Regions from separate parts of the Kribbella sp. NPDC003557 genome, predicted to be linked through region 2. Evidence: riboswitches for the same ligand, from Rfam matches in the RefSeq annotation. Region 2 holds a riboswitch; each other region holds the start of a gene.
What was found. Region 2 has a riboswitch for thiamine pyrophosphate ahead of thiS (sulfur carrier protein ThiS). Riboswitches for the same ligand answer to the same signal wherever they lie in the genome.

Region 1 (2,258 bases), 740 kb from region 2:
CGACGCAGATCGGCGTGGAGACCGGGCTGATGGGCCCGGTCACCGCTGCCGCTCTCGTCTGCGCCGGGCTCCTGTCCGTGCTGGTGTTCCCGGCGGTCGCGCTGGTGCTGCTCAGGCGGCCTGCCGCCGACCGATCCGGCCGAGCAGTACCGCAGCCACCATCGAGACGATGATCGACGTGTACGTCGCGCCGAGCCAGCTCGGTACGGGCTGGTCGTTGAACAGGCCCTGCTGGAGCCTGGTCCAGAACGGCGACCAGCCCGCGACGGTGCCGGGGTTCACGAGCTGGTACGCGACGAAGCCGATCAGCCAGGCGACCGTGGGCTGCCAGCGGAACTTCGCCGTACTGGACACGTCCCACCGCATCTTGCTGACCACGAAGAAGTCGGCGATCGCCACCGCGAACAGCGGGACGAAGACCGAGCCGATCAGGTACAGGAACTGCGTGTAGTTGCCCAGGTCGATGAACAGCGCGATGCCGGTGGCGATCGCGCCGATCGCGACCGAGATCCACCGCCGGTCGATGTGGCCGATCAGGTTGTGCGCGGCCATCGTGGTCGAGTAGACGTTCGCGTACGCCTCGTCGACCTCGTCCACCAGCAACACGAGCAGCGCGATCGCGCCGGCCGGCAGCGTGACCAGTGCGGTGATGACGTCGTCGCTGTTCGTCCCCAGCGTCGCGACGGCGACCACGCCGAGGGCGTAGTACGCGATGGCGGCCAGGCCGTAGCCGAGCGTGGAGCCGGCGAACGCCGCCTTGTTGGTGCGCGAGTGCCGCGTGTAGTCCGCGGCCAGCGGAGCGAACGACACGACACCGGCCGCGGCGAGGTCGACCGCCGGCCAGAAGCCGAACACGCTGTCCTGCGGCAGGGCGTGCGTCGGCTTGCTCAGCACCTGCACGAACAGGTACACCGACGCGATCAGCACGAGCCAGACCATGAACTTGCGCAGGATCTTCACGCTGCCCAGCGGACGCACCGCCATCGCGGTCGCGATCACCCCGGCGAGTACGACGAACAGCCAGCGCCACCGCTCGCTCGTCACCGCGACCGCGGCCTGCGAGATGACGATGATCTCCATCGTCGCCCAGCCGACGTTCTGCGCGATGTTCAGGACGGTCGGCGCCATCGAGCCGCGGCGGCCGAACAGGCCGCGCAGGCTCGCCATCGCCGGCGCACCGGTCTGCGACCCGAACACGGCCGCGCCGCCGAGCACCAGCGCGCCGATGCCGCAGCCGACGAAGACCGCGAGCAGACCCTGCCACAGCGAGCCGGTGTACGCCGCGACGAGCGCGCCGGTCACCGGGCCGAACAGCGAGATGCCGAAGTTGCCCCAGAGGGTGAACTGGTCGAAGAAGCCGAGCGTGCGCGGCGCATCGGTGGTGAGGACGAGCGGCGCCTCGGTGGTGCTCGCAGGACGAACAGCTGTATCGGTCATGAGTGACCCCACTCCCTACGCCGGCATTACCCGGTCAGGTTCAGGCGGTCGGCGACCCAGCTGTCGCCCTCTCAGCCCGCGCATCCTCGGTGCGAGCTCCCGCATAGGTTGGTGCTGCGAGTTTAACGCGTCAGCTATTTTCCGGCAGCGCGGCTGCTCGTTCTATGAGCGCGGCCAGCTCCGGGCCGTTGGTGACGACCGGCATGTGCGCACCGGTGTCCAGCGTGCGCGCCTCACCGTGACTGAGCTCGGCGAGCTGCTCGAGCCACTCCTTCGTACACATCAGGTCGTGCTTGCCGCGGACCAGGACCACCGGCACCCGGACGTGCGGCATCACCGCGGCCAGGTCGTGGATCCGCGACGCCTCGCCGGCGCGGGCGATCGACGGCAGTGTCGTCCGCGCGTACTGCGGGCTGATCCGGACCAGCTTCGGTACGTCCGGGATGGCCGAGCCGACGAGGCGGACCGCCCGGTCGACCCAGCTCGACATCCGGATGTCACCCGTCGGCGCGGCGAGGACCAGCGCGTGCACGAGCTCGGGGTACCGGACCGCCGCCTCGACGACGATCTGGCAGCTTGCCGAGTGGCCGACCAGGACGGACCGCTCGCGGATCTTCCCGGCCAGCGCCACCGCGAGTGCCCGCGGGTGCAGGTCCTCCCGGGCGCCCGCCGGTTCGCCGTACCCGGGCAGCGTCACCACGTGGTACGGCGTGACGAGATGCTCGACGGTCCGCGCGTACGACTCCGGGCCGAGGCCCAGGCCGGGCACGAGGACGATCGGTGCGCTCACTCCCAGGGCGCCTTGGCCGGTGCACCCTTGA
Region 2 (2,258 bases):
CAGCCGTACGTCGCGGAGCTCGACTGGGACGTCCTGCGATGGCTCGTCAACGACACCATGGGCAGCCCGGACTTCCTGACTCCGCGCCCGTCCTCGCCCCTCACGCAACTCGAAGACGAGCTGAACCTGATCGCCGCCGTCGACACCGCCACGTTCGAACGTCAGATCATCGCGGTCAACCAGCAACTCCCCGAGGACCTCACCGTCGACAAGGTCGTCGAGGCGCTACGCCAGTACTGGGACGCCGTCATGGCGCCGTACTGGAGCCGCATGCGCACACTGCTGTCCGCAGACATCAGCTACCGCGGCCACGTCCTCACGCAACAGGGCACCGGCGCCATGCTCAACGGGCTGGGCCCTGCCATCACGTACGCCGACGGGCTGCTCAAGGTCGACCGTGTCGCCGAACAGAGCCGCACCGAGGACGTCGCCGGCCGCGGACTCGTACTGCAGCCGACGCTCTTCGGCCCGCACGCGGTCATCCCGTTCGACCCTGGCGCCGAACCGCTGCTCGGCTATCCGCCACGCGGTCAGGCGCACCTGTGGTCGGTCGTCGAGCCACCGTCGCGCCATGACCTCGCTCAGTTGATCGGTACGCCGAGAGCGCACATCCTCGAGCTCCTCACCCATCCCCGGACAACGACCGACCTGGCCGGCGAGCTGAAGGTCACCCCGTCCGCCGTGAGCCAGCACTTGCAGCTACTCCGCCGCACGGGTCTCGTCGAACCGGAACGCACCGGCAAACAGGTCCTCTACAGACCGACAGAGCTCGCTGCCCTCCTCACCGGCACCACCGTCGACTGACCCGTCAGCTATAGTCGAAGCGTCCGCGGGAGCTTGCAGCGAGTGGGCTGAGAGGGTGACTGGGCCGTCACCGACCGCTGAACCTGAATCGGGTAATTCCGGCGTAGGGAGGAAGCGATGGAATCCGTCTGGGTGAACGGTACGGCGATCGACGGGTCGGCCGGCCGGTCCGTGGCCGAGCTGATCGCGGAGTACTCCGACCGCAGTACGGGGATCGCGGTCGCGGTGAACCAGAACGTGCTGACCAGGGCCGAGTGGGCGCAGACCACGCTCGCGCCCGGCGACCGGGTCGAGATCGTCAGCGCGACCCAGGGAGGCTGAGATGGACGATCCACTGGAGCTCGGCGGGCGCACGTACACCTCCCGCCTGATCATGGGGACCGGCGGTTCGGCCAACCTCGAGGTGATGGAGGAGGCGTTGATTGCCTCCGGCACCCAACTGACGACGGTCGCGATGCGCCGCCTCGGCACCGGCCACGAAGGCTCGGTGCTCGATGTGCTGAAGAAGCACGGCATCGACGTCCTGCCGAACACGGCCGGCTGTCACACCGCGGCCGAGGCCGTGCTGACCGCGAAGCTGGCCCGGGAAGCGCTGGAGACCGACCTGATCAAGGTCGAGGTCGTCGCCGACGACCACCTGCTGCTGCCGGATCCGGTCGAGCTGCTCGACGCCGTGGACGCGTTGGTGGCCGACGGTTTCACCGTGCTGCCGTACACGAACGACGACCCGATCCTCGCCCGTCGCCTCGAGCAGGCCGGGTGTGCGGCCGTGATGCCGTTGGCCGCACCCATCGGTTCGGCGCTCGGCATCCGCAACCCGCACAACATCGCGCTGATCGCCGAGGCGGCGAACGTCCCGGTGATCGTCGACGCCGGCATCGGTACGGCGAGCGACGCCGCACTGGCGATGGAGCTCGGCTGCGACGCGGTGATGCTCGCGACCCCGGTGACCCGCGCGGAGAAGCCCGCCCTGATGGCCGCCGCGATGCGCGACGCCGTCTCCGCCGGGCGGAACGCACGCCTGGCCGGCCGTGTGCCGAAGCGCTGGCAGTCGGCGCTGGCGTCGTCGCCTACAACTGGTCTGCCAACGTTTTAGCCTCAGCCGCGTCCACTGCCCTGTCCAGCAGGAGCGCGGTGAGCGACAACGTCAGGTCCTGGTTGGGCTGCAGCGTCAACGGATGCTCCCAGGCGAGCGCAGGGCACGCGCCGACGTACTCCGCGGTGCGCAGGAACCACGGCCACACCTGATCCGGCTGCAGCAACAACAGAGTGACATCGCCCTGGACCAAGGCGAGCCACGGACTGTGAGATCCAAAGGCAGTGTCGCGCCCGTCACCGTCGGCACAGAGGACAGTCGTCGACGCAGAGGGCAACCGCCAGAAGATCCCGCCGTAGCCAGCACCCGCGCGTCCACACGTCGCCGGGCTGTCGATGCGGACCGAGCCGTAGCGGGC
Region 3 (2,258 bases), on a different contig from region 2:
GTACGCCGGTGCCACATCGGTTGCCAACGGCCCCAAGGTGTAGAACGGCGCCTCCCCGCAGAGCTCCTCCTCGAGCCGGACGTTCTCGGCGATCTTGTGCATCGGCACATGCCCCGGGCCCTCGATCATCACCTGGACGTCGTGCTCCCAGGCGACCTTGGTCAACTCGCCGAGCGTCCGGAGCTCGGCGAACTGCGCCTCGTCGTTGGCGTCCGCGATGGACCCCGGGCGCAGCCCGTCGCCGAGCGAGAACGTCACGTCGTACTCGCGGAGGATCTCGCACAGCTCCGCGAAATGCGTGTACAGGAAGGACTCCTGGTGGTGCGCCAGGCACCAGGCGGCCATGATCGACCCGCCGCGCGACACGATCCCGGTGATCCGCCGCGCGGTCAGCGGTACGTACCGCAGCAGGACGCCGGCGTGCACGGTCATGTAGTCCACGCCCTGCTCGCACTGCTCGATCACCGTGTCGCGGTACACCTCCCACGACAGCGCGGCCGGATCGCCCTTCACCTTCTCCAGCGCCTGGTACAGCGGCACCGTCCCGATCGGCACCGGTGAGTTCCGCAGGATCCACTCCCGGGTCTCGTGGATGTTCTTCCCGGTCGACAGGTCCATCACCGTGTCGGCGCCCCACCGGGTCGCCCAGACCAGCTTCTCGACCTCTTCCTCGATCGAACTGCTGACGGCGGAGTTGCCGATGTTCGCGTTCACCTTCACCAGGAACTTCTTCCCGATGATCATCGGCTCGCTCTCCGGGTGCCGCCGGTTCGCCGGGATCACCGCCCGGCCGCGCGCCACCTCCGCCCGGACGAACTCCGGGTCGAGTCCTTCCCGCAGTGCGACGTACCTCATCTCCTCGGTGATCACCCCGGCCCGCGCGTGCCCGAGCTGGGTCCGCGGCTCGCGGCCGGCGATCCACTCGCGCCGCAGCGCGGGCAGACCGGCCTGGACGTCGATCTCGGCCGACGCGTCGGTGTACGGACCGGACGTGTCGTAGAGGTCGAAGTGCTCGCCGTTGGTCAGATGCACGCGGCGCGCCGGTACCCCGAGCTCCCCGCGACGGATCTTCTCCGAGCCCGAGATCGGGCCCGTGGTGACGGCCGGTCGGATCGTGCTGACATTCGTCATGCTGCTGCTCCCTACGCCGGAATTACCCGGACAGGTTCGGCGGTCGGCGGCGCCGGCAGCAGAGTCTTGTCTCTGGCCAGCCGCCCTCTCAGCCCACTACGGTGCGAGCTCCCGCGATCTCCAGTTGTCACGGACCACCCTAGACGAACCCTGTAACGTCGAGGGATGCGCGACCTCGTCTATCCGCCCGTCATCGCCTTCGCGAAGACCGCGTTCACGGTGCTGGACCTCAAGATCCGCCGCACCGGGACCGAGCACGTCCCGCGCACCGGCGGGGCCCTGATCGCGATCAACCACATCAGCTACGTCGACTTCATCCTGGGCGGGTACGGCGCGCTGCCGGCCAGGCGGCTGGTGCGCTTCATGGCCAAGGAGGTGCTGTTCCGCAACCGGTACTCCGGCCCGCTGATGCGCGGCATGCACCACATCCCGGTGGACCGCGAGGCCGGCGCCGCGTCGTACCAGCAGGCGATCCGCTACCTGAACGACGGTGAGCTGGTCGGCGTCTTCCCGGAGGCGACGATCAGCCGCTCGTTCGAGCTCAAGGAGTTCAAGTCCGGCACGGTCCGGATGGCCGCGGAGGCCGGCGTACCGGTGCTGCCGATGATCCTGTGGGGCACGCAGCGGATGTTCACCAAGGACCACCCGCGGGACTTCACCCGGCACCGGCCGATCTCGATCAGCGTCGGCGCCCCGATGACGGTGACCCGCGACGACGACCCGGTCGAGGCGACCGCGCGGCTGCGCTCCACGATGGCCGGAATGCTCGACGAGACGATCCGCTCGTACCCCGAGCAGACACCCGGCGCCTGGTGGCTGCCGGCCGCGTACGGCGGCACTGCCCCGACCCCGGCCGAGGCCGCACGCCTCGACCAGGAGGAACTCGCACGGCGTGCGCTGAAGAAGAAGTAGGTCTCAGGTGACGCCTTTCGGCGTCGTGGAGGAGCCGAGCAGATTGCCGGCCCGCTCGAGCATGTCGGTGGCGAACCGCTCGCTGAAGCCGGCCGCGAACCCGCTCACGGCGAACACCGCGGTCGACTCGGGCCCGCCCGCACCTTGTGTCGCCGTCACCACGGTGAAGTAGGCCAGCGCACCGAACACGGCGCCGATCGCGGGGCGCAGGGCCC

Region 1: linked by a shared signal. The riboswitch ahead of ABZW60_RS10295 (cytosine permease) and the one ahead of thiS (sulfur carrier protein ThiS) in region 2 are both predicted to bind thiamine pyrophosphate.
Region 3: linked by a shared signal. The riboswitch ahead of thiC (phosphomethylpyrimidine synthase ThiC) and the one ahead of thiS (sulfur carrier protein ThiS) in region 2 are both predicted to bind thiamine pyrophosphate.

Annotation. Positions count from the first base shown of each region.
Region 1 covers NZ_JBEXMY010000002.1:897,466-899,723, forward strand. Annotated here, with positions in the region: gene ABZW60_RS10290 (cation:proton antiporter) at 1-173, shown strand, start outside; gene ABZW60_RS10295 (cytosine permease) at 112-1,437, opposite strand; TPP riboswitch at 1,433-1,550, opposite strand; gene ABZW60_RS10300 (alpha/beta hydrolase) at 1,568-2,227, opposite strand; gene ABZW60_RS10305 (hypothetical protein) at 2,224-2,258, opposite strand, start outside.
Region 2 covers NZ_JBEXMY010000002.1:161,256-163,513, forward strand. Annotated here, with positions in the region: gene ABZW60_RS06690 (DUF5937 family protein) at 1-804, shown strand, start outside; TPP riboswitch at 820-931, shown strand; gene thiS (sulfur carrier protein ThiS) at 922-1,125, shown strand; gene ABZW60_RS06700 (thiazole synthase) at 1,127-1,900, shown strand; gene ABZW60_RS06705 (DUF6807 family protein) at 1,875-2,258, opposite strand, start outside.
Region 3 covers NZ_JBEXMY010000001.1:1,215,613-1,217,870, forward strand. Annotated here, with positions in the region: gene thiC (phosphomethylpyrimidine synthase ThiC) at 1-1,131, opposite strand, end outside; TPP riboswitch at 1,122-1,256, opposite strand; gene ABZW60_RS05855 (lysophospholipid acyltransferase family protein) at 1,297-2,043, shown strand; gene ABZW60_RS05860 (hypothetical protein) at 2,047-2,258, opposite strand, start outside.